DNA from 2 places in the Microbacterium sp. MDV22-iso44 genome. Region 1 is predicted to be linked to the other one. Evidence: predicted binding sites of a transcription regulator. Region 1 holds the regulator's gene; the other holds the start of a gene.
The links. Region 1 encodes HrcA, which represses chaperone genes, less so after heat shock. Its sites were predicted from a motif close to TTNGCACTCGNNNNNNNCGAGTGCNAA; they were not measured.
Positions count from the first base shown of each region.

Region 2: a site for HrcA is predicted at 3,418-3,444, ahead of groL (chaperonin GroEL). Genes of this name have one in related genera too.

Region 1 is NZ_JBZVWS010000001.1:236,287-241,076, reverse strand. Features, by position in the region: gene AC4NN1_RS01160 (16S rRNA (uracil(1498)-N(3))-methyltransferase) at 1-536, opposite strand, end outside; gene dnaJ (molecular chaperone DnaJ) at 539-1,657, opposite strand; gene hrcA (heat-inducible transcriptional repressor HrcA) at 1,689-2,723, opposite strand; gene hemW (radical SAM family heme chaperone HemW) at 2,794-4,011, opposite strand; gene AC4NN1_RS01140 (DUF1990 domain-containing protein) at 4,011-4,661, opposite strand; gene lepA (translation elongation factor 4) at 4,671-4,790, opposite strand, start outside.
Region 2 is NZ_JBZVWS010000001.1:997,491-1,002,280, reverse strand. Features, by position in the region: gene AC4NN1_RS04960 (6-phosphofructokinase) at 1-19, shown strand, start outside; gene AC4NN1_RS04955 (DMT family transporter) at 30-983, shown strand; gene msrB (peptide-methionine (R)-S-oxide reductase MsrB) at 997-1,407, opposite strand; gene AC4NN1_RS04945 (DUF3263 domain-containing protein) at 1,495-1,755, shown strand; gene AC4NN1_RS04940 (LytR C-terminal domain-containing protein) at 1,765-2,397, shown strand; gene AC4NN1_RS04935 (cold-shock protein) at 2,540-2,743, shown strand; gene AC4NN1_RS04930 (DUF4303 domain-containing protein) at 2,750-3,274, opposite strand; gene groL (chaperonin GroEL) at 3,512-4,790, shown strand, end outside.

The DNA.
Region 1 (4,790 bases):
AGCGCAACGGATGCCGTCGGCTCGAGCACCAGCATCCGTGCGTTCTGGGCGAGTGCCGCCAGTTGCCGCGTGGAGACCGGCTGGTGGAGTTCTGCCAGCCACGGCCGATGCGCCTGCTTCGCCGCCTCACGGGCGATCGTCTCCCAGCGTGCGACGCCCTTGGCGACCTTCGGACCCTCCCACCGCGAGACAGAGCGGGCCGCCTGCCACGGCATGATCGCGTCGACCCCGAGCTCCGTCGCCGCCTGGACGGCGAGCTCGTCGCGATCGCCCTTCGCGAGGGCCTGGACGAGGACGGTGCGCGGCGACGCCGCGGGAACCTCGGCGCGGGTGGAGACCTCGACCGAGACCTCTTTGGGCGCGGCGGCCGAGACCGTGCCGGTCAGCCACACGCCGCGGCCGTCACCCACCGTGACGTCCTCCCCCACCCGGATGCGACGGACGGCCGCGGCGTGGTGCGCCTCGGCCCCCGTCAGCCGGACGACATCGCCCGGGCCGGCGGCCCCGGCATCCTCGATCAGGAAGTGGAGGGCCACGATCAGCGCTTGAACTTGCCGCGGAGCTTGGAGAACAGACCCGGGTGGAACTCCGCCAGATGAGGCGGGGCCGGACGCATCCGCTTCGCGAGCTCCTGCACGAGCGCCCGCGACTTCGGGTCGAGGTGCGAAGGCGTGACGACCTGCACGCCGACCCGGAGGTCGCCGCGCTGGTCGCCTCGGAGAGGCGTGATCCCCCGACCGCGGATGGTGAGCTCGTCGCCCGCCTGGACCCCGGAGCGGATGTCGAGGTCGACGGATCCGTCGAGAGACTCGATGGTCACACTCGTTCCCAGGATGGCATCGACCATCGAGACCTCGAGGGTCGCGAGTAGGTCGTCGCCGTCGCGGCTGAAGACGTCGTGCGGGGCGACGGTGACCTCGAGGTACAGGTCGCCGTTCGGGCCGCCGGCGGGACCGACCTCGCCGGACCCGGGGAGCTGGAGTCGAAGACCGGTCTCGACGCCGGCCGGGATGTCGATCGACACGGTGCGACGTGCACGCACGCGGCCCTGGCCCTGACAGGTGGAGCAGGGGTACGGGATGGTCGTGCCGTAGCCCTGGCACGTGGTGCAGGGCTGCGAGGTGACGACGTTGCCGAGGAGGCTCCGGACCGTCCGCTGGATCTGGCCCGATCCGTGGCAGATGTCGCAGGTGACCGGCTGGGTGCCCGGCTGGCAGCACGAGCCCTGGCAGGTCTCGCAGAGGACCGCGGTGTCGACCTCGATGTCGCGGTGGACGCCGAAGACGACGTCGCCGAGGTCGAGGTCGACGCGTACGAGCGCATCCTGGCCCCGCTCGCGGCGTGACCGCGGACGGCCGGCGCGGGTTCCGCCGCCACCGCCGAAGAAGCTCTCGAAGATGTCGCTGAAACCGCCGAAGCCGGCACCTGCACCGGCTCCGCCGAAGCCGCCTCCGTCGCCGCCCGTGTCGTAACGCTGGCGCTGGTCGGGGTCGCTCAACACGTCGTAGGCGTGCGTCACGAGCTTGAACTGCTCGGAGGCATCCTCCCCCGGGTTCACGTCCGGGTGCAGCTGGCGCGCCAGACGCCGGTAAGCCTTCTTGATCTCCTCAGGGCTCGCGTCGCGCGCGACACCCAGGACCTCGTAGTGGTCAGCCACAATCACCTCTCCGGCCCGCGGGCCGATTCGTTCAGCGCGACGTCTCGTCTTCTTCGAGCAACCGCGTCAGATAGTGCGCGACGGCGCGGACCGCCGCGAGATTCGTGGGGTAGTCCATGCGTGTGGGACCCAGCACGCCGACGCGGGCGTGGGACCCGCCGGCGTCGTAGTCGCTCGCGACGATGGATGCCTCGGACAGCCCGAACGGCTCGTTCTCGCGCCCGATGCTGGTCGCCAGCCCGCGGTCGTCGGCGACCATCTCCCCCATGAGCCGCAGCAGCGTCACCTGCTCCTCGATCGCCTCGAGGAGCGGGTAGATGCTGCCGCGGAAGTCGGATTCCCGGCGGGCGAGGGTCGCGGACCCCGCCATGACCATGCGGTCCTGGCGGAACTCGTCGAGCTCCTCGCCGATCGCGCGCAGCACGACGCGGCGGTTCTCCTCGCGCGGGACCGGGGTCTCGTCCTCGAGGATGCGCGCGATCGCCGCCGCGCCGTCTCGGACACTCTTGCCCGTGAGCAGCGACGCCATCGCGAGCTTGAGCTGCGCGGCCTCGTCGGCTGACGGCTCGGACGACAGGAGCACGACGCGCTGCGACACTCGGCCGGTGTCGGTCACGACGATGATGACGATCCGCGGCCCGCCGAGGTGCACGACCTCGACGTGCGAGACGTTCGCCCGCGCGAAGGACGGATACTGCACGATCGCGACCTGACCGGTCAGACGCGTCAGGGAGCGGACGGTCCGGACGAGCAGGTCGTCGAGGTCACCGGTGTCCTCGAGGAAGGCGCCGATCGCGGAGCGCTGCGCAGAGGTGAGGGGGCGGACGTCGGCGAGGTGGTCGACGAAGACGCGGTACCCCTTGTCGGTGGGTACACGGCCCGACGACGTGTGGGGCGCGGTGATCAGCTCTTCGTCTTCGAGGAGCGCCATGTCGTTGCGGATGGTTGCCGCGGAGACGCCGAACTGGTGACGGTCGACGATCGCTTTACTGCCGACCGGCTCGCGCGTGTCGACGTAGTCCTGGACGATCGCACGCAACACCTGAAGACCGCGTTCCGAGACCATCACCCCTCCTCCGCTGGCACTCTCGTTCTGGGAGTGCCAATTCTACCGCGCGAGAAGCGATCTGCTCGGATCACTCGGTGAGTGCGCGGACGACGGCGTCGGCCAGCAGCCGTCCGCGACGCGTCAGCACGATGCGTCCCCGCACGGCCGAGGCGCCGTCGACGAGTCCGTCGGCGATGAGGGATGCCACGTTCCGCCGCCCCGCGACGGTCGCCTCGTCGACCGCGACGCCGTCCACGATGCGCGAGCGCAGCAGGATGACCTCGAGGCGGCGGGCCTCGGCATCCGGTCGCTCCCGTCCCGCCGCCGGGGACTCCCCCAGCGCCAGGCGCTGCGCGTACGCGGCGGGGTGCTTGACGTTCCACCAGCGCAGCCCGCCGACGTGGCTGTGGGCACCGGGGCCGTAGCCCCACCAGTCCTGACCCCGCCAGTACGACAGGTTGTGGCGGGAGCGCTGGGCGGGAGTCGTCGACCAGTTCGAGACCTCGTACCAGCCGTAGCCGGCTGCCGCGAGCAGCTCGTCGGCGAGCTCGTACATGTCGGCCTGCAGGTCGTCGTCGGGGGCGGGTACCTCGCCGCGGCGGATCTGACGCTCGAGCTTCGTTCCGTCCTCCACGATGAGCGCGTACGCCGAGATGTGATCAGGTGCGAGCGCGATCGCCGTCTCGAGCGAGGTGCGCCAGTCCTCGAGCGACTCCCCGGGCGCGCCGTAGATGAGATCGAGGCTGACCGCGAGCCCGGCCTTCCGCGCCGCCGCGACGGCCGTCGCGATGTTCGCGGGGTCGTGCGTGCGGTCGAGTGCCGCGAGGACGTGCGGCACGGACGACTGCATCCCGATCGAGAACCGTGTGACGCCGGCAGCGGCAAGGGTCTGCGCGACCTCATCGGTCAGCGTGTCGGGGTTCGCCTCGACCGTGACCTCGGCGCCGTCCGCGAGACCGAAGGTTCCCCGGATGCCGTCGAGCATGCGCGCGAGGTCGCCCGGCGGAAGGAGCGTGGGGGTGCCACCCCCGAAGAACACGGTGCGAGCCGGACGCAGGGGTCCCTGTGCCGCGAGGACCTCACGGGACAGCGCGATCTCGTGGAGCACCTCGTCGGCGTAGGCGTCCTGGCGTGCACCGCGCAGCTCGGTCGCGGTGTACGTGTTGAAGTCGCAGTATCCGCAGCGGACCCGGCAGAACGGCACGTGCAGGTACACGCCGAAGTCGACGTCGGGATCCACCGGCACGTCGTGCGGCAGCGCGCCGTCGGCGGGTGCGGGATCGCCGAGGGGAAGAGCAGAGCCCATCAGGAACCGGTGGCGTACATGGGCGACATCGCCTGCAGGTACCCCTGGAACAGCGCACGACGACGACGCTTCACGAGGGGACGCCACAGGCGGTAGAGCACGCCGGTCGGCTTGTCGAAGGCGCGGACCGTGAACCACACCTCGTCGTCGTCCCGCCACTCGAGCAGGAACGACTCCTCGCCGCTGACGACCGAGCCGCCGACGGTGCCGAGCGAGAACCCGACCCGCCGCGGCTCGTCGATCAGCGAGATGACGCGGAGCTCGGCATCCGCCCTCATCCCACCGACCCGGCCGTGGACGTGCGCGGTCGTGCCGGCGCCGACGAACGGCGTGCCGTCCGCATCGAAGCGCTGCTCATCGTCCAGCCTGCTCGGCTGGACGGCGTTGCCGTCGGCGTCGAACCCGACACCCGAGTACATGGGTCCGGATGCCGGGCGCACATCTTCGACGCGCAATCCCGCACCTCGCTGGGCACCCCACCCGAGGAGCTGCTCGGTCGAGGTGACGAAGCGGCTCTCGCCGCTGCCGAGACGCCACGACGCCTCCGCCGGGGTCGTGCCCTTCGGCGGATAGCCCATGAGGTCGGGGGCCTGCGTGGCCCCGACGGCGGCGTAGTCGACGGTTCCTGCCTGGAAACTCCCGCGGCGCATCGTGTCAGCCTACTTCTTGTCCTTGCCCTCGACATCGCCCGAGAGGGCGGCGATGAACGCCTCCTGGGGGACCTCGACGCGGCCGACCATCTTCATGCGCTTCTTGCCCTCTTTCTGCTTCTCGAGCAG
Region 2 (4,790 bases), 760 kb from region 1:
CGCCGCGCTGTTCGGCTGAGCCGGTCCGCGTGACGACTGCGTCCTCTTCAGCCCCGGCATCCGTCGCCGCTGCCCTCTCTGGGGCGGTGTCGGTCGGCGTGCTCACCGCCGTCCAGGCCCGCATCAACGGGCAGCTCGGCGTCCGTCTCGAGCACGCGATGGCCGCAGCCGTCATCTCGTTCGCGAGCGGACTGCTGCTGATTGCGCTCATCAGCGTGCTCACCCCCGCGGGCAGGCGCGGCGCCGGTGCCCTGGCTCGCGGCATCCGTGATCACACGATCCCCTGGTGGATGCTGGTGGGCGGCGCAGCCGGCGCGTTCACCGTCGGGACGCAGAGCTTCGCGGTCGGCATCGTCGGCGTGTCGCTGTTCACCGTCGGCATCGTGGCCGGGCAGACGGTGGGCGGCTTGGTCTTCGACCGGATCGGCTTCGGCCCGGGAGGCGTCGTGGCCGTCACAGTACCGCGCGTGGTCGGCGGGGTGCTCGCGCTCGGTGCGGTGGCCGTCATGCTGATCGCCGGGGACGGACTGGCCGGGGTACCGGTGTGGATGGTGATCCTGCCGGTCTTCGTGGGTGTCGGCCTCGCGTGGCAGCAGGCCACCAACGGCAGGCTGCGCGCCCGCGTGGGTACGCCCCTGACAGCGACGCTCGTCAACTTCGTCGTCGGCACCGTCATCCTCACGGTACTGGCGGTCATCGTTACCCTCGTAGGCGGACCACCCGCAACGCCCCCGGGTGAGCCGTGGCTCTACCTCGGGGGCGTCCTGGGTGTGACATACATCGTCATGTCGGCCGCGATCGTGGCGCGGACCGGTGTCCTGCTGTTCGGCCTGGCGGCCGTCTCGGGCCAGCTCGTCGCCTCGCTGGTCCTCGACGCCCTCTGGCCTGCGCCCGCCGGGCCCGGTCTCCTCGTCGAGGCGATCACGGTCGTGATCGGTCTCGCGTCGGTGTCGGTCGCAGCGTTCTGGCGCGTGCGGCGCTGAGCGCCGCGACGGATCAGGCCCCGTCGCCCTTCGGGGTGAACGACAGCGACAGCGAGTTCATGCAGTAGCGGTCACCGGTCGGCGTGCCGAAACCGTCGGGGAACACGTGCCCCAGGTGCGATCCGCAGTTGGCGCAGCGCACCTCGGTGCGCACCATGCCGTGGCTGTTGTCCTCGATGAGTTCGACCGCCTCGGGGCGCACGGACTCGTAGAAGCTCGGCCACCCGCAGTGCGAGTCGAACTTCGTGCCGCTCTGGAACAGCTCCGACCCGCACGCGGCACAGGTGTAGAACCCGGCCCGCTCCTCGTCGAGGAGCTCACCGGTCCAGGCGCGCTCCGTGCCGGCCTGGCGCAGGACGGCGTACTGCTCGGGCGTCAGCTCCTCACGCCACTGCTCGTCGGTCTTCTCCACGCGATAGCTCATGTGTTCTTCCTTCCCTCGTCCTATTCAACCGGACGAACCGCCCGGATGTTCCGCGGTGTCGCCCGATGACGGTCGTACGGTGGGAGAGTGCCCCTTTCCGACCGCGACCGAGCCGTCCTCGACTTCGAGGCGCGGTGGCACGGTCACTCCGGGGCCAAGGAGGAAGCACTCCGAGCGGAGCTCTCGCTGACGCCCGCGCGGTACTACCAGCTCCTCGGACGCATTCTCGAGTCCGCGGATGCCGTCGCCCACGATCCGGTCCTGGTGCACCGCCTCCGGCGTCTCCACGCCGACCAGGAGCGCGAGCGCCGCAGCCGCGCCAGGATCCTCCCGGCCTCCGCCCGATAGGATCCTCGGGTGCCGTCTCCGACATCCCCGCCTGAGCAAGAGCAGCCCGACCCGACGGCCCTCTCCGCCTCGACGGGTCGTCCCGCCGCCACCGACCGTTTCGACGACGTCTCCCCGAACGTGTCGCGAGTCGGCGCGCACCGCGCCGAGAACCCCCGGCTCCGGATCGGGCTCATCGTCTTCTGGTCTGCCGTCGCGACCGTCGCGATCGTCGCCGCGGGTGTCTTCGGCACGCTGCTCTCGACAGGACGCCTCTCCTTCGGGCCGGCGGCCGGGCCCAGCGGCACCTCCCAGGTCGTCGCTCCCAAGGTCGACACCTCGTACCAGGTCCTCGTGCTGAACGCGACGGCCGAGACGGGCCTGGGTGCCCGGATCCGCGATCAGGTCATCGCCGCGGGCTGGGCCGACGCCGACGTCGAGGTGAGCAACGCGAGCTCCACCGACTTCCCGACGACCACTGTCTACTACGCGCAACCAGCGGACGAAGCGGCTGCCCGCGGACTGGCGGACGCGATCGGCGGCGCCGAGGTGTCGCTCGACGACACGTATCAGGTCGTCGCGCCGCCCGAGACGACGGCGGCGGACGGCGCGAGCCGGCCCCAGTTGGTCGTCGTGGTCGGCCTCGACTTCGGCAGCGAATGACGGAGCACACGTCGCCCTCCCGGCGGCGTGTTTCGACGCCGTAAACACTTCGGTTCGGGGGCGTCAACAAAGTCCCGAACGGCGTCTGCGAGCGCGGAGCCGTGGCTAGCATTTCGATGTCCCACAGCTTCAGGAGATTCGCATGACCCAGGGAACCGTCAAGTGGTTCAACGCCGAGAAGGGCTTCGGCTTCATCACCCTCGGTGACGGACAGGACGTCTTCGTCCACTACTCCAACATCGACATGTCGGGCTTCCGGGTCCTCGAGGAGGGGCAGGCCGTCGAGTTCACCGTCGGCGCCGGGCAGAAGGGCCCGCAGGCCGAGTCCGTCCGCGTCGTCGCCTGACGCCTGTCAGGTCTCGTATCGGCTCAGGAAGCGTCCGCTCAGCTCGGGCGGATTCAGCTCTCGGGCGGAGCGGTTCTCGATGGCCTCCGTCTCGTCGCTGTCGGTGACGGAGACGAAGAGGGTGACTCCGGCAAGCGCTTCTGCGCGCTCGGCCCGCAGGTGCGCGAGGGCGGCGATCAGCGCATCGATGTGTTCCTCGAACCAGCCGTCGGCGTCGTCCGACGAGTCCTCGAGCACCCGGGAGATCAGTGCGAAGTGCTCCCAGCCCGCCAGCTCGTCGCGCCACTCGGCGGTGTCCCACCGCAAATAGGCGTCGTACCCGGGGGAGGCGAGGTCGCCGGCGGCATCCGCTTTCGACCTCTTCGACTGGTAGTGCTCGACGGTGGTGATGCAGAGCCCGGCGCTCATCGCCCCGTCGTCCGTGGTCAGGGCGACCGCGTACACCCGATCGCCGGTGAGGGTCTCGATCGTCTCGTCGAAGGCGGCGACAGTGGCTTCCCGCAGCGCCCGTCGCACGTCGTCACGGTTCACGGAACGATCCCCTCTCGTAGGTCTGAACCCGTTCGGCACCCCGGGCATCGGACGCCGTCGTCGGCATCGGCGCGGCGCCGACCACGGTAGCGCGGGTCGCGGCCTCACGGCTTGCACTCCCTATGGTCGAGTGCCAGAATGATTTAGCACTCACTCATCCTGAGTGCCAGAACGATCCCGCTCCCAGCCCCTGGGGGCACGGTACTGAACCTCACGTCCGGGAGGGACGACACACTTATGGCAAAGATCATCGCTTTCGACGAAGAGGCCCGCCGCGGCCTCGAGCGCGGCCTCAACACCCTGGCCGACGCCGTCAAGGTGACGCTCGGCCCCCGCGGCCGCAACGTCGTGCTCGAGAAGAAGTGGGGCGCCCCCACGATCACGAACGACGGCGTGTCGATCGCCAAGGAGATCGAGCTCGACGACCCGTACGAGAAGATCGGCGCGGAGCTCGTCAAGGAGGTCGCCAAGAAGACCGACGACGTCGCCGGTGACGGTACGACGACCGCTACGGTCCTCGCCCAGGCGCTCGTGCGTGAAGGTCTGCGCAACGTCGCAGCCGGCGCCGACCCCATCTCGCTCAAGAAGGGCATCGAGAAGGCCGTCAAGGCTCTCTCCGACGAGCTGCTCGCCGGCGCGAAGGAGATCGAGACCAAGGACCAGATCGCGGCGACGGCATCCATCTCGGCTGCCGACCCCGAGATCGGCGCCCTGATCGCCGAGGCCATCGACAAGGTGGGCAAGGAAGGCGTCGTCACCGTCGAGGAGTCCAACACCTTCGGCACCGAGCTCGAGCTCACCGAGGGCATGCGCTTCGACAAGGGCTACATCAACCCCTACTTCGTCACCGACGCCGACCGTCAGGAAGCCGTCTTCGAGGACCCCTACATCCTCATCGCGAACCAGAAGATCTCGAACATCAAGGACCTTCTGCCCGTCGTCGACAAGGTGATCCAGGACGGCAAGGAGCTCCTCATCATCGCCGAGGACGTCGAGGGCGAGGCTCTCGCGACGCTCGTGCTCAACAAGATCCGCGGCATCTTCAAGTCGGCTGCCGTCAAGGCTCCCGGCTTCGGCGACCGCCGCAAGGCCCAGCTGCAGGACATCGCGATCCTCACGGGTGGCCAGGTCATCACCGAGGAGGTCGGTCTCAAGCTCGAGAACGCCACCCTCGACCTGCTCGGCCGCGCGCGCAAGGTCATCATCACCAAGGACGAGACCACCATCGTCGAGGGTGCCGGTGACGCAGCGCAGATCGAGGGTCGCGTGACCCAGATCCGCCGCGAGATCGACAACACCGACAGCGACTACGACCGCGAGAAGCTCCAGGAGCGCCTCGCGAAGCTCGCCGGTGGCGTCGCCGTCATCAAGGCCGGAGCCGCGACCGAGGTCGAGCTCAAGGAGCGCAAGCACCGCATCGAGGACGCCGTCCGCAACGCGAAGGCAGCCGTCGAGGAGGGCATCGTCCCCGGTGGTGGCGTCGCGCTCATCCAGGCCGGCGAGAAGGCGTTCGCAA